DNA from 3 places in the Streptomyces sp. NPDC086777 genome. Region 1 is predicted to be linked to each of the others. Evidence: riboswitches for the same ligand, from Rfam matches in the RefSeq annotation. Region 1 holds a riboswitch; each other region holds the start of a gene.
What was found. A riboswitch is a leader RNA that binds a small molecule or an ion and turns the genes downstream of it on or off. The one in region 1 is predicted to bind cobalamin.
Positions count from the first base shown of each region.

Region 2: linked by a shared signal. The riboswitch ahead of AB0472_RS00635 (prenyltransferase/squalene oxidase repeat-containing protein) and the one ahead of AB0472_RS21725 (CbtB-domain containing protein) in region 1 are both predicted to bind cobalamin.
Region 3: linked by a shared signal. The riboswitch ahead of AB0472_RS36160 (cobalamin biosynthesis protein) and the one ahead of AB0472_RS21725 (CbtB-domain containing protein) in region 1 are both predicted to bind cobalamin.

Region 1 covers NZ_JBFBJI010000015.1:16,066-23,012, reverse strand. The annotation lists gene pgm (phosphoglucomutase (alpha-D-glucose-1,6-bisphosphate-dependent)) at 1-535, opposite strand, end outside; gene AB0472_RS21730 (CbtA family protein) at 734-1,489, opposite strand; gene AB0472_RS21725 (CbtB-domain containing protein) at 1,512-1,733, opposite strand; cobalamin riboswitch at 1,770-1,911, opposite strand; gene AB0472_RS21720 (enoyl-CoA hydratase/isomerase family protein) at 1,979-3,034, opposite strand; partial or broken gene AB0472_RS21715 (extradiol ring-cleavage dioxygenase) at 3,214-3,669, opposite strand; gene AB0472_RS21710 (EfeM/EfeO family lipoprotein) at 4,071-5,267, shown strand; gene efeB (iron uptake transporter deferrochelatase/peroxidase subunit) at 5,264-6,496, shown strand; gene AB0472_RS21700 (alkaline phosphatase family protein) at 6,710-6,947, shown strand, end outside.
Region 2 covers NZ_JBFBJI010000001.1:134,270-141,216, reverse strand. The annotation lists gene AB0472_RS00645 (energy-coupling factor transporter transmembrane component T) at 1-1,171, opposite strand, end outside; gene AB0472_RS00640 (SCO2322 family protein) at 1,164-1,790, opposite strand; gene AB0472_RS00635 (prenyltransferase/squalene oxidase repeat-containing protein) at 1,787-3,013, opposite strand; cobalamin riboswitch at 3,122-3,251, opposite strand; gene AB0472_RS00630 (antibiotic biosynthesis monooxygenase) at 3,669-4,043, opposite strand; gene AB0472_RS00625 (hypothetical protein) at 4,220-5,260, opposite strand; gene AB0472_RS00620 (XRE family transcriptional regulator) at 5,527-6,108, shown strand; gene AB0472_RS00615 (MBL fold metallo-hydrolase) at 6,101-6,947, opposite strand, start outside.
Region 3 covers NZ_JBFBJI010000036.1:67,060-74,006, reverse strand. The annotation lists gene cobN (cobaltochelatase subunit CobN) at 1-3,107, opposite strand, end outside; gene AB0472_RS36165 (cobyric acid synthase) at 3,104-4,615, opposite strand; gene AB0472_RS36160 (cobalamin biosynthesis protein) at 4,612-5,589, opposite strand; cobalamin riboswitch at 5,690-5,830, opposite strand; gene AB0472_RS36155 (hypothetical protein) at 6,001-6,228, opposite strand; gene AB0472_RS36150 (inorganic phosphate transporter) at 6,247-6,947, opposite strand, start outside.

The DNA.
Region 1 (6,947 bases):
GGTTGGCGCGGTCCTGGATCCAGGAGGTGGCGTCGGAGGCGGCGGGGCCGCCGCTGGGCGGGTTGTACTTGAAGCCGCCGTCCGCGGGCGGGTTGTGCGAGGGGGTGACGACGACGCCGTCCGCGAGGCCGGTGGTGCGGCCGCGGTTGTGGGTGAGGACGGCGTGCGAGACGGCGGGGGTGGGGGTGTAGCCGTCGGCGCTGTCGACGAGGACGGTGACGCCGTTGGCGGCGAAGACCTCCAGGGCGGTGACCTTGGCCGGCTCGGACAGGGCGTGGGTGTCGGCGCCCAGGAAGAGGGGGCCGTCGGTGCCCTGGCCGCTCCGGTACTCGCAGATGGCCTGGCTGGTGGCGGCGATGTGGTCCTCGTTGAACGCGGTCGTCAGCGACGATCCGCGGTGTCCCGAGGTGCCGAACGCCACCCGCTGGCCCGGGTCGGACGGGTCGGGGTGCAGTGCGTAGTAGGCCGTGACCAGCCGGGCCACGTCGACGAGGTCCTCCGGAGCCGCCGGCCGGCCCGCTCGCTCATGCGGCATGAGTCCACTTCCTCCGCAGTCGTTGATCGATCGCTCGCGCCCATCTTTCCTTGTCAGCGGTCACGAACGCGAGTACGGCACCGGCCGCGCGCCGAAGACCCGGCGGGTGCAGGGCCGGTTCACGGCGGACGTACCGCAGAGGGCCCCCGGACGGTTCCGGTGGGCCCTCTCGTGTCGTGCGGTGTGACGCGGTGCCGGTCAGTGCGCAGCGGGCACCGTGCGCGCGGCGGCCGGGGCCTTCGCGGGCTTGGGGTTGAGGACGCGTTCGGCCAACTCGCCGAAGAGCAGACCGAATCCGCCCCACAGCACCACCTGGATGGCGAGCGCCGAGAGCCGGAACCGCCACAGCAGGGCGGCCGGGAAGTCCGCCGGCACCTCGTTGACGACCGGCAGGAACTGGTACGCCAGCCCGATGACGACGGCGAACGCGGCCACCGCGAGGACCGTCGCCCACCAGGTGCCCAGCCGCGGCCGGAGCCGCTTGCCGAGGATGGTGGCGGCGACCGCGAGGAGCACGCTGAGCAGCATCATCAGGAAGTACAGCGTGGTCCGCTTGCCGATGGTGTCCGGGTCGCCCACCGACGGCGGGTTGGCCGGGTACTTCAGGAACGGCACCACGTACACGGCGACCAGGGCGCAGCCGGACAGCAGCAGCGCCGTCGCCCGCGCCGAGAGACCGCCGACGCGGCCGAGGGCGAAACAGTAGGCCAGGGCGGCGATGCCGCCGAAGGCGACCCCGTAGACGAGGACACCGGTGGCGAGGCCGGCGGTGGACTGCAGGGAGCGGGACACGACCTCCATCTCGTGCTCGTGCGAGTGGGCGTCCTCGAAGCTGATCGCCTTGTCGACGTTCGGCTCACCCAGCAGGTAGGCGGCGACGAGGGCGAGCAGGCCGGCGGCCAGGCCGGCGAGCATGCCCCGCACCAGGAGGTTGCGGACCGTTGCGGAGTTCATGGGTGGTTCGGCGCCCCTCGCGTCAGTGGCAGGGGAAGCCGAGCAGGTGGCGGGCGTCGTGCACCCACTCGTGGACGTCCGTGCCGCTGAACACGGAGGTGGCGCCCTGTTCGGCGCCGACGAAGTAGAGCAGGACCAGCATCAGGATGCCGAAGAAGACCGCCCAGGGGGCTATCGCGGACAGCGGCAGCTTGGCGGGCACGGCGGGGGTGTTGGCTGTCGGCGGAGCGACGGTCTGCGCCATGGCAGGACCTCCTCTGGGAGTTCGCGTCCCAACTCGGTGGTGCACAGGACGACGGCCACGGGTCTGACTCACGAGCAGCTGTGGGGCTCTCGCATACAGTGGCGCGACCGTTCCGGATTCCCACCGGGTTCCGTCTCGCCGTCGTCGATATCGGACAGACCGTACCGCGTGTCAGGAGCACGGCCAAGACCGCACCACCAGGCGTGATCTTCGTCTCGCGCCTGATGGGCGGCCGGTCGAGCCGGTCAGGCGGCTGGGGCGAGGCCCAGTTCGCGCTCGCCGAGCGGGGCGAAGAAGCGGTCGACGTCCGCGTCGGCGACCCCGGCGAGGGTGGCCGGGGACCAGTGCGGGGTGCGGTCCTTGTCGACGACCTGGGCCCGGATGCCCTCCACCAGGTCATGGGTGGTGAGGGTCGCGCAGGAGACGCGGTACTCCTGGTCCAGGACCTGCTCCAGCGAGCCGAGTCGGCGGGCCCTGCGCAGCGCCGCGAGGGTGACCTTCAGGGCGGTGGGGGACCTGGTGAGCAGGGTGTCCGCCGCCTCCTTCGCCGCCGGGTCGCCGTGCGCGAGCAGCCGCTGGACGATCTCCTCGACGGTGCCGGCCGCGTAGCAGGCGTCGATCCACGTCCGGTGCCCGGCCAACTCCCCAGGGGGTGCCTGCCGTTCCCGCCGGGCGAGCGCCTCGGGTACCGGGAGGCCGGCCAGGTCGGCGACGAACGCGGGGATCGAGTCCGGCGGCACGCAGTGGTCGGCGAGTCCGCACAGCATCGCGTCGGCGGCGCCGATCCGGGCGCCGGTCAGGGCGAGATGGGTGCCGAGTTCGCCGGGCGCGCGGCCGAGCAGGTACGTGCCGCCGACGTCGGGCACGAAGCCGATCCCGGTCTCCGGCATGGCGATCAGCGACCGCTCGGTGGCGATCCGGACGCTGCCGTGCGCCGAGACGCCGACCCCGCCGCCCATCACGATGCCGTCCATGACCGCGACGTACGGCTTGGGGTACCGGGCGATGCGCGCGTTGAGCCGGTACTCGTCCCGCCAGAACGCGGCCGCGGCCGAGCCGTCGCCGTCCCGGGCGTCGTCGTGGACGGCACGGATGTCCCCGCCCGCGCACAGGCCGCGCTCCCCCGCGCCGGTGATGACGACGGTCTGGACGGCGGGGTCGTGCTCCCACTCCGTGAGCGCCTCGTCGATGCGTCGCACCATGGCGTGCGTCAGGGCGTTGATGGCCTTCGGCCGGTTGAGCGTGAGATGCCCGGCCCGTCCGTCGACGTGTCGCAGGACGTGTTCGTCGGCGCCGGTCATCCGGACACCTCCGCCGGGCCGCCGGCCGCGATGAGGCGCATGGTCTCGTCGGTTCCTTCCGGGATCGGGTGGACGCGTGGGTCACCGACGATCTTCTCGTGTCCGCCGGGTCCGGAGCACGCCGCCCCGTCGAAGGACGTCCGGGGACCTCGGCCGGGCCGCCTCGCCGGCGGTCGGCGTCAGTCGTCGGGGATGCCGGCTCCGCTCGGCGCGGGGACGGTCTTCTCCGGGTGGAGCAGGGAGCGGGCGCCGCAGCGGAACTGGTCGAGCCTGTCGAGGACGGTCCGGCCGACCGGGGTGTGGCCCCAGACGCTGATGCCCTGGTGGGTGCCGGGTTCCCCGGTGGACTCGACGATGACGATCGGCTTCCAGCCGGCCTCCCGCTCGAAGCCGGACGGGGTACGGGCGTGGTAGGAGAGTTCCTTGTCGTCGGTGTGCTGCCCGACGGACAGGGCCATGTCCAAGCCGAGTTCGTGGACCCGCTGGTAGCCGCGGGCCAGGTCGTCGAGGCACTCGCACTGGATGGTGAGGTGCTGGACGCGGGTGCGGACGGGGTCGACCGGCAGACCGCGGACACCGGCCACGGCGATGGTGTGGTGGCGTTCGTCGACCCGCAGGAAGCGGATCCTCGCCTTCGCCCGGCCCGGCCACGTCCTGTCCGGCAGCGACCGGCCGTTCGCACCCGCCGCGGCCGGCCAGCACTTCGCCAACGGACTGGACAGCGGTGTCGACCCCGGCACGCGCGCGGCCGTGGACCGCGGCAACGCCGAGGCCCTCTTCCCGCGCCTGGCGGGCGCCCCGCCCCGGCGCCCGCCGCGGTTCCGCTCCCGGCACGGCTGCGGCAGTCCGTGCGGCCGGCCGGGGCCCGCGCCTTCTTCCGGCTGGTCCAGCCCGGTTCCGACCGAGCGGCTCCGCCGGAGGTCGGGTGAACCGGCAGGGAACTCTTGGTCATGGCTTTCCCTGGACGGCCGTTCGAGTACCAAGGGCTGCCTAACATGAGGCGATCACGAACGGTACGAACCCCCGGGAGCTCGGGATGGTGTTGTCCGGCCCCAACTGGAGGTCGTTGCGTCCCTGGACGGTCGTCGGCGTCGCGGTCGTCTGCCTGGTGGCCGGAGTGCTGGCGTTCACGCGCGACTCACGCCCCGCGCACGCCGACCCGGCCGCGCTGCCGCACACCGCGGTCGAGGTGTCCGCCAGCCGCTGCGGCCGGGGGTGGCGCGCGCCGGTGTCCGGTCTCCAGGTCTTCGACCTGCACAACCCGACCGACGGGGCCGCCGAGGTCTTCCTGGAGAACCCGAGGAGCCAGGCCGTGTACGGCGAGGTCGAGGACATCGGGCCCGGTACGACCCGGGAGCTGACCGTCCGGCTCGGCAAGGGCGCGTACGCGTTCAAGTGCGTGCCCGACGACGCCGACGCGGTCACCGGGCCGACCGTCCGGATCGCCAGGGGCAGCAGCGGCCCGGCCGCGGCCCCGGTCACCGAGCACGACCTGATCCCGCCGGCGCTCGCCTACCAGACGTGGGTCGGCGGCGGCCTGTCCGGCGTCGTACGGCTGACCACCGCCCTGCGCGACGCGATCGACCGCGGCGACCTGGCCGGCGCCCGCACGGCCTGGCTGCCCGCGCATCTGGAGTACGAGCGGCTGGGCGCGGCGTACGACGCCTTCGGCGACGCCGACGGCGCGATCAACGGCACCGACGCGGGACTGCCCGGCGGGGTGCACGACAAGGACTTCACCGGCTTCCACCGGATCGAGTACGGCCTGTGGCACGGCGAGTCGGCCACGGACCTGCGCGGCCCGGCCGCGGACCTGGTGAAGGCGGTCACCACGCTGCGCGACGACTGGGCGCAGACCCGGATGGAACCCGCCCAGCTGGGGCTGCGGGCGCACGAGATCCTGGAGAACACGGTGCAGTTCGAGCTGACCGGCCGTACCGACTACGGCAGCGGCAGCAACCTCGCCACCGCCCGCGCCAACCTGGACGGCACCGTTCAGGTCCTGTCCCGGCTGCACCCCCTGCTGGCCGGCCGGTACCCGGACCTGGCCGGTCTGGAGAGCGAGCTGCAGCGGGCCGGGACGGTGCTCGACGGCTTCCGGCACGGCGGCACCTGGACGCCGCCGGCGAAGCTCGGTCACCGGCAGCGCGAGGACGTCGACGCGGTCCTCGGCGACCTGGTGGAGCGGCTGGCGTCGGTGGCCACCCTGTGCGATCCGCGGAGGACGGTATGAGCGCGAACGAGACGGCCGGCAAGGGCGCGGTGGGCCGCCGCGGGTTCCTGCGCGGCGCGGCCCTCGCGGGGGCCGGGCTGGCCGCCGGCGGCGCGGCCGCCCCCGGCACGGACGCCACCGCCCCCGGCCCGATCGCCCCCTTCCACGGCGCCCGCCAGCAGGCGGCGATCGCCGCGCCCCGCCGGACGACCGTGTTCGCCTCCTTCGACGTCACCGCCGAAAGCCGCGCCGAGCTGACCGAGCTGCTGCGCACGCTCACCGACCGCGCCCGCTTCCTGACCTCGGGCGGCACCCCGGACCCGGCCGGGATCACCGCCCCGCCCGCCGACTCGGGTGTCCTCGGCGGACGACTCCCGTCCGGTGCGCTCGCGGTGACCGTCGGCCTCGGTGCCTCGCTCTTCGACCACCGCTACGGGCTCTGGAACCTGAGACCGCGTCGGCTGACGACGATGCCGGCGTTCCCGGACGACGACCTGCGCCCCGAGTGGTGCCATGGCGACCTCAGTCTGCAGTTGCACGCGGACGACACGGACACCGTGCTGCACGCCCTGCGCGACATGGCCCGGCACACCCGGGGTGGTATGCAGGTCCGCTGGCGGCTGGACGGCTTCACCAGCCCGCCCCGCCCGTCCGGCACCCCGCGCAACCTGCTGGGCTTCAAGGACGGCACCGCCAACCCGGAGACCGGCAGCGCCCGGGAGATGGACCGGCTGGTGTGGGTCGGCAAGGACTCCGGCGAACCGGAGTGGGCGGTGGGCGGCAGCTACCAGGTGGTACGGCTGATCCGGATGCTGGTGGAGTTCTGGGACCGGGTCTCGCTCAGCGAGCAGGAACGGATGTTCGGCCGCTCGCGCGAGTCCGGGGCCCCCCTGGACGGCGACGCCGAGCACGACACGCCCGACTACGCCGACGACCCCAAGGGCGACGTCATCCCGCTGGACGCGCACATCCGGCTGGCCAACCCGCGCACCCCGGCCACCGCCGACCAACGCCTCCTGCGCCGCGCCTACAACTACGACCGGGGCATGGACAGCAACGGCAACCTCGACATGGGGCTGCTGTTCTGCTGCTACCAGCAGGACCTGGCCCGGCAGTTCGAGACCGTGCAGAGGCGGCTGGCCGGGGAACCGCTGGTCGACTACATCTCGCCGTTCGGCGGCGGCTACTTCTTCGCCCTGCCCGGGGTGCGGGACCGCAGCGACTGGTACGGACGCGCCCTGCTGACCTGAGCCTGTCCGAACAACTTCGGCGCATTTCCGTAGCCCAGACGGTCAACACACAGTCAAGATTTGCCCCAGCATCCCTGACCCGGTGTTCACTCACCCGCCATCATGGCTCCGCCGGAGCGCCGGGAAGCGGGCGAAGCATCCCTGCCTGTACGACGCAGTGACGTTCATGCCCGGAGGGGAACCAGCATGGCCAGCACAGGAAGACGAACGGCGATGAGGAGTCTCGGGGCCCTCGCGGGGGCCGCCGCGCTCACGGTCCTCGGGGGCACCGCGCCCAGCTGGGCCGCCGTACCCGCCGGACACGGCGGCGGGTCGTCGACCGCGACCCCGATCAAGCACGTGGTCGTGCTGTTCGACGAGAACATCTCCTTCGACCACTACTTCGCCACCTACCCGAAGGCCGCGAACACCGACGGCACGAAGTTCACGGCGTCGAAGAGCACCCCGAAGG
Region 2 (6,947 bases), on a different contig from region 1:
CCAGGGTGAGCAGGGCGGCGACGGCGGCGCCCGACCCGGACACCAGCCAGGCCCGCGCGTCCCACGGGTCCGGCCGGTACCGGGTGCGCGGCGAACGCCGGCCGCCGAGCCGCAGCCCCGCGAGCGCGGCGGCCACCCCGGCCGGCAGGACGGCCGCTCCGTAGCCGCCGCCCTCGGTGGTGAGCAGCCCGTACAGCCCCGCGCAGACGCCGAGCAGGCCACCGAGGGTGAGCCCGGCCGTCGTACGGCGGACCCGGTCCGGGACGTCGGCGCTGCGGCCGTACCCGCGCGCGTCCATCGCGGCGGCCAGGGCGACCGACCGCTCCAGCGCGCCCTCCAGGACCGGGAGGGCGACCTGGAGCAGGCCGCGGAGGCCGGAGTCGGGCCGGCCGCGCAGCCGCCGGGCGGCCCGCAGCCGCTGCACGTCGGCCACCAGGTGCGGTGCGAAGGTGAGCGCGACGACGACGGCCACGCCCAGCTCGTACAGGGCGCCGGGCAGGGACTTGAGCAGCCGGGCCGGGTTGGCGAGCGCGTTCGCGGCACCGACGCAGACGAGGAGGGTGGCGATCCGGAGCCCGTCGTAGAGCGCGAAGACGAGCGCCTCGGCCGTGACCTTCCCGCCGAGGCGGATGCCCTGGGCCCAGTGCGGGAGCGGTATGTCGGGGAGGGCGACGAGGGTGTGCGCGCCGGGCACGGGCGAGCCGAGGACCACGGTGAACGCGAGCCGTACGAGCAGCACGGCGAGGCCGAGCCTGGCGAACGCGGCGTAGGAGCGGGACCAGGGGGCGGTCCGGCTGCGGCAGGTGGCCACGACGTACGCGGAGACGGCGATGAGCAGACCGAGCAGGAGCGGGTTGGTCGTCCGCGACGCACCGACCCCCAGCGAGAGGGACCAGAGCCACCAGGCGCCGGGGTGCAGGGCGCGGGCACGTGGGGACCGGGCCGCTCGCCCGCGCTTGCGGGGTACCGCCTGCGCCCACCCGTGCCGCCCCAGCGGCACGACTGCCCGCAGCCTGAACAAAGAACTGCACCGCCCCTCCAGGCCCGCAGAGAACTGCGCGAGCACCCCCCACCGTCCCGCGGCGCCCCGACTGCCCGCGGCGGGGTCGTGCCCCGTCAGGGGCGCGGGGAACTGCGCGTCGAGCCCCCACCGGCCCGCGGTGTCAGTCATTTCTGCGCCGTCGTGCCTGCCAGAAGGCTCCCGCGGCGAGGACCACGACGACCCCCGCACCCGCCAGCAGCCCGAGTGACGGCCCGCCGTCCGACGTGCCCCCGGCCGCCCCCGCGGTCACCTTCTCGCCGCACCCTCGCGCCGGATACCCCCCGATCGCGCACAACAACGCGTTCGTGTCGTACCGCAGCGGCTTCGCCACCGTCGCCAGGGCGTCCGCCGCCGTCGCGTCCTCGGGCACCACCGCGCAGGCCGTCCGCCGCGTGGGCGGCTTCTCGCCGGGGGGCGCGTCCGCCGTCGTACCGAAGTCGACGACCAGCCCCACCCGCTTCCGGCCCCCGACGGCGGGCGTGTCCGCACAGATCGTGCCGAACTCGGCCGTGCCGCGCGGCTGCGACGCGTCCGCCGAGTCCTCGCTCACCGCGAAGCGGAAGCCCTCGACCGAACCGTCGCCGGGCCGCGCGGTCGACGGGCCCTGCGTGGCGTACGTCCAGCGCGCACCGTCCCGCTCCCAGAAGGACCAGTAGCGGTATCCGGTGGCCGCCGCCGGCCCCACGGCCGTCGCGCACAACGTCAGCGCGGCCAGGAGCAGCAGCCCCGCACGGCGGACCGCGGTCACAGCTGCCGCTGCTTCCGGCGGCCGCTGAACAGGAAGCCGATGCCGATACCGGCGACGAGCCCGGTGCCGACGATCCACCACACGCTGCTGCCCGACTTCTTCTCCCCGGCCTTCTCCTCGGCCTGCTTCGTGGCGGCCGCCTCCGGGGCCGGTCCGGTCGCGTTCAGCGCCGTCACCAGGTTCGTGCCGCCGAAGTCACGGGGGTCCTTGCCCATCGCGTGCGCCGCGAAGATCAGCTCGGCGTAGGCCGCGGGTCCGCTCTGCCTCGCCCACGGCACGGCGTGCGCCTCCAGCCAGGCGTACGGCTTCTGCGCGGGCTTCGTCCAGCCCTGCGCGGCCATGGCGACCACCGCGTCGGCGGTGTTGCCGTAGTCCGGCTGGGGCTCGGCGCCGGGCAGGGCGGAGACCAGGTAGCCCTTGGTGGCGGTGGCGTCCCCCAGGTAGGCGGCGCCGTTGCGGGCCAGCTCGGCGGGGGTGAGGGCCTTGTCGGAGTTGGCGCAGACATACCCCTCCGCCGGGGCCTTCCCGGCCGTCGTCACGAACCCCTTGCCGAGGGCCTCGAGCACCCCCGCCGCGGTCGCGTCCGCGTTGGCGGTCAGCTTCCCGGTCTTCTTGTCCGGCTGGTAGGCGAGGGCCCCGCCGCCGTCCTGGTCGCAGGGGACGGACCACTTGGCGAGGAGGTCGTAGGGCGACCTGTCCGCGCTCGCGCCGGCCGTCGCGAGCGCGCCGACGACCACGCCGGTGGAGTTGGTGTCGCTGGGCGAGCCCGTGGTGTAGCCCCAGCCGCCGTCCTTGTTCTGTACCGACTTCAGCCAGGTCACCGCCTTGTCCGCGGCAGCGTCGTGCCCGCCGACGGCCTTCAGCGCCTGTACGGCGGCGGCCGTGCTGTTCGTGTCGACCGGCACCTTGGCGTCACAGGCCGCCGTCGGCTCGGCGCGGAACGCGGCGAACGCGCCGTTCGCGCACTGCTGCCCGGCCAGCCAGTCCACCGCCTTCGCGGCCGGGGTCACCCCCACCGCGCGCTGGGCCAGCAGGGCGAGGGACTGGCGCCAGACGCCGTCGAACTTGGGGTCCGAACCGCCGTAGAGCCCCGACGGGAGCACCGTCGACGCGGACGGCGACGGGGAGGTGGTACCGGCGGCCAGCGCGGTCGTCGCGGGCACGGCGGCCCCGATGACGGCGGTGGCGGCCAGTACCCCGGCGGTGCGGCGGAGGACGGTCATGGTCGGCGGGTGCCTCTCCCTGCGGGGAGCCGGGCAGCGCGGGAGACCCCGGCGGCTCGGCTCCGTAAACCTCGACGGTGCCGTGCGACGACGGGCGTCGGCGCACGTGAGCCGATCAACGTCCCGGGCGCGGCGGTCCGGCTTGCCATGGCAGGTGGCTCACGGTTGCGGGTCAGCGCCGGAATTGCACCGGCTTCCCCCCGTACGGGTGATGACGACCCGGCTACTTTACCGGCCGCCCCGGGGAAGCTGAGAGGGGGCTGTGCGGGGACCGTCTCGTCGGGGTCGTGCCATGACGGGGAGACCGCTCGGGGTGGGGCGTTCCGCCGACGTGTACGAGATCGACCAGGCGTGGGTGCTGCGCCGGGACCGGGACGGCTGGGGGCGCGGCCGCCGAGGGCGCGGTGCGGGCGTGGGTACGGGGGGGCGCGGGTGTCCGGCACCCCGGGCGCGGCCGACCGGGTCCCGTACCGAACCGGTCATGGCGCGGCTCTCCGGCCCGACCCTGCCGGCGGCGCTGCTGACGGGCGGGACGGGCCCGGCGGCGGCCCTGCGCCCGCGCGCGGTCAATCCGGCGATGAGCCGAGCGGGAGTCGAAGTGCTCGACGCGGCGGGCCGGTTGGTACGGTCGATCGGCTTCTGGCCTTCCGGTCCGCTAGCCTTCCGCCGCCGCGGACTGCCCCCGTGTGAAACCGTGGCTCCGTTCCACCTTCGCCACGTGCAGGGTGTAACTCTCGTACCACTCGGCCCGCCCGCGCCGCTGCGCCGCCCGGTGCTCGGCGTCGGTCCGCCACCGCGTGAGCGCGTCGGCGTCGCGGAAGTACCCGACGGTGATGCCCAGCCCGCCGGGGGTCTGCGCGTGGTCCATCCCCAGGTACCCGGGGATGTCCTTCACCAGGTCCTCCATGCGTGCGTTGGTCTCGCCGTAGCCGCTCTGGTCCTCGGTCCGCACCGAGGTGAAGACGGCCACGTAGTAAGGGGGTTCGTAGGCCTCGACGGGCACGACGGGCGCTTCGGTGTGATCGCTCATGGCCGCACCGTAGGCCGGAACGCGCCCGCTGATCCAGCGCCTTTTGGGAACGTGGCGGCGCCCCGAAGGGGGCGCTGGGGGTACCCCCGGCCGAAGGCTGGGGGAGGAACGGCGCGCTCGGCCACGACGGCGCCGTAGCCGACGGACCGCACGGCGCGGCACGTCCTCAAGCGCGCTCAGGCCGCGTCCGCGAGCGGCGCGATGCCCGCCGAGAGGTGGCGGGCCATGCGGCGCAGCGCGTCCTCGCAGGCGTCCGGGGTCTCGCCCACCGCCACCCAGAGGGCCAGCCGGTCGGCGGCGGTGGCGTGCGGGCCCGCGGTGACGGGGTTGCCGGTGTGCTGGAGGAGGAGCATGCGGTCGGCGCCGGGCTCGCCGGCGGCGTCGGGGGAGAGGTCCAGGTGGTCGAGGCGGCCGGTGACGGCCGGGTACGCGAACTGGATCGCGGCCGTCCGCTGCCGGGTGGGTGTGGTGTCGGGCGTCTCGCCGGTGGCGAGGGCGGCCGCGGCCCGGGCCAGGTCGACGCCGGTGGCCCGTCGGACGAGGAGCGGGATCAGGTCGCCCGGGAGATGCGGGGCGACGTCGGTGACCCGGGGGCCGCGGTCGGTGAGGGTGAGGCCGATGTGCAGGACGCCCCGGTCGACACCGAGGGCGTGCACGGTGCGGTCGACGGCCAGGCGCAGGAAACGGTTGTGCAGGAGGCCGTCGTGGGCGTGCACGGTGTGCCGGAGCGGCTGCCGGGCGGGCGCCGGACCCAGGGCCGTACGGGTGATGGCGGCGATGCGGATCTCGCCGTCGAGGACGACCGCCTCGGCCGAGACGCGGGGCGTGCCGGGGTCGTCGGGACCGCCGGTGGGAACGGTGTGGGCGGCCAGCAGGGCGCGCAGTGCGGGCGGGTCGCTACAGGCTTCGGCCGCGGTGAGGGAGGGGCCGGGCAGCCCCAACTGCCCGGCGATCCTCGCGGCGGCGACCGCGTACTCGCCCGAGAAGGTCAGCACGCCGCGGACTCTGTGCCGGGCCGCGAACCGCACCACCGCCGACGCCGTTGCGCCGCCTTTGCCGGGGTCCGCCGCGAGCCGACCGGCCAGGCACGGCTGTGCCCAGGCGGGCGGCGCGGCGTCCACCAGCAGCACCGGCCGGGCCGCGGCGACACGCGCCAGCACGAACTCGTCGTACGCGCAGCGGCGTCCGGCGCCGAGGAGCAGGACGGGCTGCGGCATCGGTTCGCCTCACCTTCCGGGGAGGAGGCGGGGCGGCTGGTCGCCCTGGCTGCCGCTCCCCCATAGGCGACACCCGGGGCGGGTCGGTTCGACCGTGGCCTGGTGACGTGATCCTTTCCTGTCAGACCGTCATATGTCAACAATTACTGCCTACTTGCGCAGTGGTACTTGTCATGTCTGGTGGGCGGTACCGGTGATTCGGTAGCCTCGCGTCTGCCCGGCCCGTTCGGCCGGCCGGCCGATCACGCGCGCGCAGGGGGACCTTGGTGAGTGACGCCCGTGCCCCGCTGACCGGCGTACTGGAACGGCTCGGGGAACTGACCGGACGTCCCGGACGGCTCTGCGAGGTCCTGGACGTGGCCGACCTGTCGTACCGCACCGGCATCCCCGTCGGGGTGGTCGCCGAACTCCTCGCGGGCGGCGCCGCACCCGAGGCGGGGCTCGCCGAACGGGTCCGCCAGCGGCTCGACTTCATCCGTGAGAACCGGCGCAGGCCGGACGGCAAGCGGTACTCGCTGGGCGAGCTCGCGGCGATCGCCGGCACCAGCAGGCAGTGGCTCAGCGAGTGGCGCAAGAGCGGGCTGCCGAGCCTCGAACACACCGACCGGCTGCGGCGGTTCTTCGGCCTCCCGCCCGGCTTCTTCACCGCCGACGAGCCCGAGGCGCTGTACGAGGCGCTCCAGCCGGTGCTGCAGGGCCTGCAGGCCCAGGCCGACCCGCTCTCCAGCCTCCGCGAGAACGGCCTGGTCCGCCTCGCGGCCCGCGCCCCCCAGATGAACCCCCGCCAGCTCGCCACCCTCGCCGACCTCGCGGAGATGCTCATCACGGCCGGGGGCGCGGTCAACTGAGCCGGATCGGCCGGACCGCCACGTAGGTCACCGGCTCGCTCCCCGGTACCGCCTCCGCGCGGCCCAGCTTCACCAGGCGGCGCAGGTGTGCCTCGGCCTCCGAGACGGCGATGTTCCGCGATCCGTAGGGGATCTGGTCCCACGGCCGGTTCCACTCCATGCGCACCGCCAGCTGCCACGGTGTGAGCGGCTGCCGGAGGAGGGTGAGCAGGCCGGAGAGGCGTTCCTCGTGGTGGGCCAGGAGTTCGTGGACCCGTCCCGGTGCGTCGGTGAAGGTGTGCTGGTGGGCCGGGAGGATCTCGGCGGGGGCGAGGCGGCCGACGCGCTCCAGGGAGTCGAGGTAGTCGCCGAGGGGGTCGGTGACGGTCGCGTCGTCGGGGTCCTCGTAGAGGCCGATGTGCGGGGTGATCTCCGGGAGGAGGTGGTCGCCGGAGAACAGGCGTCCGTGGCCGGGCAGCCGGGCCGGGTGCTCCTCCTCCAGGTGCAGGCAGACGTGGCCGGGCGTGTGTCCCGGTGTCCAGACGGCACGCAGCCTGCGGCCCGGGAGGTCGAGGAGTTCGCCGGGGAGGATCTCCCGGTCGGGAAGCGCGGGGGCCAGGCCGGGCGGGGTGCTCCGACGGCGGGGTCCCGCGCGCAACGGCGCCACGTGCTCGTCCGGCGCCCCCGCGGCCGTCAGCTTCGCCGCCATGTACGTGAACCACCGCTCCGGCCGGGTCTCCCGCGCCCGGCGCACGATCGCCGCGTCGGCCGCGTGCATCGCGATCCAGGCCCCGGAGGCCTCGCGCACCCGCCCCGACAGCCCGTGGTGGTCGGGATGGTGGTGCGTGATGACGACCCCG
Region 3 (6,947 bases), on a different contig from region 1:
GCGGTCTCCATGTCCCCGCGCGCCGCCCGCCCGTCCAGCCCGCGCCCGTAGGCGTAGCCGCCCCACACCGCGTACACCTCGGCGAGGTCGGCGTCGGAGCGCCAGTTGCGGGCGTCGATCAGCGGAAGGAGCCCGGCGCCGTAGGCCCCCGGCTTGGAGCCGAAGACGCGGGCGGTGGCGCGCCGCCGGTCGCCGTGCTCGGCGGTGTCCTCGTCGGCGTGCGCCCGCACGTAGTTGGACCCGGCGGGCTCGTCCAGCTCGGCGACCGTGCGCACCGCGTCGTCGATCAGCCCGACCACGTGCGGGAACGCGTCCCGGAAGAAGCCGGAGATGCGGACCGTGACGTCGATGCGCGGCCGGCCCAGCTCCGCCAGGGGGATCACCTCGAAGCCGGTGACGCGCCGCGACGCGTCGTCCCAGACCGGACGGCAGCCCAGCAGTGCCAGGATCTCGGCGATGTCGTCGCCCTGGGTGCGCATCGCGGAGGTGCCCCACACCGTCAGGCCGACGGACTTCGGGTAGGCGCCGGTGTCGCTCAGGTACCGCTGCACGAGCGAGTCGGCCAGCGCCTGGCCGACCTCCCAACTCAGCCGGGACGGGATGGCCTTGGGGTCGACCGAGTAGAAGTTCCGGCCGGTGGGCAGGACGTTGACCAGCCCGCGGGTGGGAGAGCCGGACGGGCCGGCCGGGACGTAGCCGCCGGCCAGGGCCTTCAGGATGTGCCCGATCTCGTCCGTGGTGCGCGCGAGCCGCGGCACCACCTCGGTGCACGCGAACTCCAGCACGGCCACGGCATCCGGGAGTTCGGCGCCGCCGAGGACCTCCCGCAGCAGTGCGCGGCTCTCGGCGGCCGCCCAGTCCCGCTGCTCCATGCCCTCCGCGACCCGGCGGCACAGCTGCTCCAGCAGGTCGACCGCGTCGGCCGCGGTACGCGCCGGGCCCTCGACCAGGTCCGTCAGCTCCACCGGCACCTTCAGCGGGGCGCCGGGCTCGGCCAGCAACTCCTTCTCCAGCAGCCCGAAGTGGGACGCGAACGCGGCCCGGAGCCCCGGCAGCGCGTTCGCCTGCCCGCCCCACACCTGGGAGGCGCGCAACACCGCCAGCACCAGGTTCACCCGCGGCTCGCCGACCGGACCGCCGCCGAGGATGTGCAGGCCGTCGCGGATCTGCACGTCCTTGATCTCGCACAGGTAGCCGTCGATGTGCATGACGAACGAGTCGAAGTCGTCGTCCCCGGGCTGCTCGTCCACGTGCAGGTCGTGGTGGAGCTCGGCCGCCTTGACCAGCGTCCAGATCTGGGCGCGGACGGCCGGCGCCTTCGTCGGGTCCAGGTCCGACACCAGCGCGTACTCGTCGAGCAGCTGCTCCAGCTTGGCCAGGTCGCCGTAGGTGTCGGCACGGGCCATCGGCGGCACCAGGTGGTCGACGACGGTGGCGTGCCCGCGCCGCTTGGCCTGGGTGCCCTCGCCGGGGTCGTTGACGATGAACGGGTAGACCAGCGGCAGGTCGCCGAGGACCGCGTCAGGGGCGCAGCCGGCGCTCAGGCCGAGGCCCTTGCCGGGCAGCCACTCCATCGTGCCGTGCTTGCCCATGTGCACGATCGCGTCGGCGCCGAAGGAGTTGTCGAGCCAGCGGTAGGCCGCCATGTAGTGGTGCGAGGGCGGCATGTCCGGGTCGTGGTAGATCGCGATCGGGTTCTCCCCGAAGCCGCGCGGCGGCTGGATCATCACGACGACGTTCCCGAACTGCAGGGAGGCCAGCACGACGTCGTCGCCGTCGACGTACAGCGAGCCCGGCGGCTCGCCCCACGCTTCGGTCATCGCGTCCCTGAGCGCCGGGTCGAGCCTCTCGAACCACGCCCGGTAGTCCGCGAGCGGCACCCGCGCGGGCGCGGCGGCCAGCTGCTCCTCGGTGAGCCATTCGACGTCGTGGCCACCGGCGTCGATGAGCCGGTGGATCAGCTCGTCGCCGTCGTCCGGATGCCCCTCGACCCCGTATCCGGCGTCCCGCAGCGCATCCAGCACGCGGACCGCCGAGGCGGGGGTGTCGAGCCCCACCGCGTTGCCGACCCGGGAGTGCTTGGTCGGGTACGCCGTGAAGACCAGCGCGATCTTCTTCTCCGCGTTCGGCTTGTGCCGGAGCCGGGCGTGCCGTACGGCGATTCCGGCGACGCGTCCGGCCCGCTCGGGATCGGCGACATACACCGGGACCTCGTCGGGGCCCTGCTCCTTGAAGGAGAACGGGACCGTGATCAGGCGTCCGTCGAACTCCGGGATCGCGACCTGCATCGCCGCGTCCATGGGGGACAGGGCCGCGTCGGACTCGTCCCAGGCACTCTTCGACGAGGTCAGGCAGAGGCCCTGCAGCACCGGCACGTCGAGGTCGGCGAGCGCCCCGATGTCCCAGGCCTCCTCGTCGCCGCCGGCCGAGGCCCGGGAGGCGTGCGTACCGCCGGCCGCCAGGACGGTCGCCACCAGTGCGTCGGCCTCGGCGAGGAGCTCGTACAGCCCGGCGTCCGCGCCGCGCAGCGAACCGCAGTACACCGGGAGCGCGTTGGCGCCGTCTGCCTCGACGGCGTCGCACAGGGTGTCCACGAAGCCGGTGTTGCCGCTCAGTTCGTGGGCCCGGTAGAAGAGCACCCCGACGGTCGGCCGGCCGCTCTGCCGGGCACGGGTGCCGTGGACGCCGTACTCGGGCATCTTCTGCGGCTCGGCGAACCCCTCGCCGGTCAGCAACACCGTGTCGGAGAGGAACCGGGCCAGCTCGGTGAGGTTGGCGGGGCCGCCCTCGACGAGGTACCTGAGCGCCTCGGCGACCACGCCCGCCGGCACCGACGACTCGGCCATCAGCTCCGCGTCCGGCACCGCCTCGCCGCCGAGCAGCACGGTCGGGATCCCGGCGGCCTTCAGCGCGGCGAGCCCGTCCTCCCAGGCGCGCTTGCCGCCGAGCAGCCGTACGACGGCGATGTCCGCGCCCGCGAGGAGCGCGGGCAGCTCCTCCGTGACGTCGACGCGCGTCGGATTGCCGATCCGGTAGTCGGCACCGGAGGCGGCCCGGGCCGCCAGCAGATCGGTGTCGGCGGTCGACAACAACAACACAGTGCTCATGCGGGCGCTCCCGGTGGAATGAAAGGCAGTCCTTGCGGCGCGCCCGACTCGATGAGCCGCCAGAGCGCGTCGGTGTCCGCGTGCTGTTCGATCAGGTCGCCGAGCCGGTCGAGCTGCTCCTCGCGCAGCGCGGCGAACGAGGTGCCGGGGGCCGGCACGAACCGGCGGCCCGCGGCGGCCGCCACCTCGCGCAGGAAGGCCCGCCGGAAACCGTCCGACTCCAGCGAGCCGTGCCAGTGCGTGCCCCAGGTCTGCCCGACCCGGCAGCCGTCCAGGAAGGGCTCCCCGCCGGTCACCTCACCGACCCCGTGGTGAATCTCGTACCCCTCGACCCGCTCGCCGATGGCCTCTCCGACGGGCCTGGTGAGCGTCTTCTCCCGGGCGAACCGGACACGCACGGGCAGGACCCCGAGCCCGTCGACGGCCCCCCTGCGGCTCTCGACGTCGTCCTCGATGTGCTCACCGAGGATCTGGAAGCCCCCGCAGATGCCGAGCACGGGCCGCTGTTCGGCGGCCCGGCGCCGCAGCGCGTCCGCGAGCCCCCGTGCGTGCAGCCACTCCAGGGCGCGGACCGTCCCCCGGGTGCCGGGGACGATGACGAGATCGGCGTCGGCCAGCTCCTCCGGCCGGTCCACGAACCGCACCACGACGCCGGGTTCGGCGGCCAGCGCGTCCACGTCCGTGAAGTTGGACATCAGCGGGATCGCACAGACGGCGACCCGCAGCACGTCGTCGCCCACGGGCGGGGCGACGTTCGACTCGCGCACGGTTCCCCGCAGGGAGACCCGCAGCCCGTCCTCCTCGTCGATGCCGAGCCCGTGGCGGAAGGGGAGGACGCCGTAGGTGTGCCGTCCGGTGAGCGTGTGGAGCATGTCCAGGCCCGGCTCCAGGAGGGAGACGTCCCCGCGGAACTTGTTGACGAGGAACCCGGCGACGAGGGCCTGGTCCTCCGGCGACAGCAGGGCGACGGTCCCGAAGAAGGAGGCGAAGACGCCCCCGCGGTCGATGTCGCCGACCACGAGCACGGGCAGCCCGGCATTGCGGGCTATCCCCATGTTCACGATGTCGGTCCGGCGCAGGTTGATCTCCGCCGGACTGCCCGCCCCCTCACAGATCACCGCGTCATACGTGCCCCGCAACTCGGCGAGACAGTCGAGCACGGTCCCGAGCAGCTTCTGCTGCCGCCCGCCGTGGTACCCGCGCGCGCTCAACTCGCCGACGGGCCTGCCGAGCAGCACCACCTGACTGCTCTGCTCACCGCCGGGCTTGAGCAGTACCGGGTTCATGAGCGCGGTCGGCTCCACCCGGCAGGCCTGCGCCTGCATGGCCTGCGCCCGCCCGATCTCGGCACCCTCGCGGGTGACGAAGGAGTTGAGGGACATGTTCTGCGCCTTGAACGGCGCCACCTTCACGCCCTGCCGCACCAGCCACCGGCAGATCCCGGCGGTCACGACACTCTTTCCGGCGTCGGAGGTGGTACCGGCGACGAGGAGGCCTCCGTTGTTCATGACAGGCCTCCGGCCGGTGACTTCGGCGCCGGGCGCCGTGAGGGCGCCCGCCGCAGCAGCGCGCCCGCCGCACTCACCCCCAGCGCCAGCCATCCCACCCGCCGCGACAACCGCACGGCCCGCTCGATGTCGGCGACCTGCACAGCCCGTCCCTCCCCGTTCAGCACCGGCCGGTGCTCGACCCGCCCCGCGTACGACAGCGTCCCCCCGAGCCGTACCCCCAACGCCCCCGCGAACGACGCCTCCACGGGCCCCGCGTTGGGACTCGGATGCTTGCCCGCGTCGGCACGCCAGGCCCGTACGGCCCCCCGCCGGTCGTTCCCGGCGACCGCGGCGAGGACGGCGGTGAGCCGTGCCCCCGGCCACCCGGCCACGTCGTCCAGCCGTGCCGAGGCCCACCCGTAGCGCCGGTACCGGGGTGACTTGTGCCCCACCATGGCGTCCAGGGTGTTGACGGCCCGGAACCCCAGCAGCCCGGGAACGCCCCCCACGGCTCCCCACACCAGCGCGCCCACGACCGCGTCGCTCGTGTTCTCGGCGACGGACTCCACGACCGCGCGGGCGATCCCGTCGGCGTCCAGGGCCTGCGGATCCCGTCCGCACAGATGCGGCAGCCTGGCACGGGCCGCCTCGACGTCACCGGTCCGCAGGGCCCGCCCGATGGCCCGGGCCTCACGGGAGAGCGAAGTGCTCCCGACCACGGCCCAGGTGGCAGCGGCCGTGAGCGCGGCGGACGCGGCGGCGGACGGCCGTACGACCCGTTGCGCCGCGGCACCCAGCGCAACGGCGCCCCCGGCGCAGACGGCGGTGTGCAGCGCGCCCCACCCGCGGTGGTCCCGCCACAGCACCCGCTCCACGGCCCCGGCCGCCCGTCCGAACACGGCGACCGGATGCCCCCGGCGCGGATCGCCGAGCAGCAGATCACCGAGAAGGCCGGCGGCGGCGCCGTACGCGAAGACGCGGTCGGCACCCATCGGCTCAGCCGGCCGCGGGGTCGGGGACGGGCCGGGTACTCAACCTCGAACGGCAGCCGCGCATGGCGTTATGTCCTCACTCAGGGTGTCCACGCCCTGGTTCGACGAGACCGGCGGTGGGAGTTCCTGGCTTCCGGGGATTGCTACCCCGGTGACAGTGGCGGGACCGCGCCGGATTCACACCGGCTTCCTCCCTTGCCGCCGTACATGGCTCCGGAAGTCCACCACGGCCCCGGAAGACCCGTCAACTTGCCTTTGACCTGCGAGGGGAGTGTGTGGGAAGGCCCACACCGGGTGTCCGGCGGGGCCTGTGGGGTATGCGGAAGGCTCCTCCCCGGCGGACGGATCCCGGTGGGCGGATCCGGACGGACGGAGAGGAGCCTTCTCGGCGCGAGGCGGGGACTTCCCGGCTCAGGCCTTCGCCACGATCAGGTGGATGCCGTACGCCACCGCGGCCGCGCAGGCGGCGAAGCAGAGCCAGGCGGCCGTCATGGCCAGGGCCGCCGACCCGCCCTGGGCGGTGGCGCGTTCGCGGGCGGAGAGGCCCCTGACGCCGAGGGTGAAGAGGGCCACCAGCCCCACGGTGGCCACCAGGCTGACGCCGAAGACGGAGCCGATGGCTGCCCAGTCGATGTTCATGTCGGTTCTTCCTCGGGGTCAGACGGTGGCGGCCGGGTCGGTCGCGGGAGCGGCCGGGGCGGGGGCAGGAGCGGGGATGGTGGCGGTCAGTCCGTCCGCGACCGCGACCGTGCCCGCGGGCGGCGGGGTCACGGCGGCGATCGCCGTGGTCACCACGCCGGCCGGCTCCTGGGTGCCGACGACGTTGCTGCTGTCCACGACCTCGCGGCGGGAGAGCTTCCAGATCGCGGCGCTGGCCGCCACGAGGAAGACGGCGACGCCGGCGGTGCCCCAGTCGCCGAGGTCCGTCACGGACTCGGCGAGCGCGCCGACCACCGCGGCGGCCGGGAGGGTGAGCACCCAGGCGACCATCATGCGGGTCGCGGTGGACCAGCGGACCGTGCCGCCCTTGCGGCCGAGGCCCGCGCCCATCACGGAACCCGAGACGACGTGCGTGGTGGAGAGCGAGAAGCCCAGGTGGGAGGAGGCCAGGATGGCGGTGGCCGCGCTGGTCTGGGCGGCGAAGCCCTGCTGCGGCCGCAGGTCGGTCAGGCCCGTGCCCATGGTGCGGATGATCCGCCAGCCGCCGATGTAGGTGCCGAGCGCGATGGCGAGGCCGGCGGAGAGGATGACCCAGGTGGGAGGGTTCGAGCCGGGGGCGATCGAGCCGCCCGCGATCAGTGCGAGGGTGATGATGCCCATCGTCTTCTGGGCGTCGTTGGTGCCGTGCGCGAGCGAGA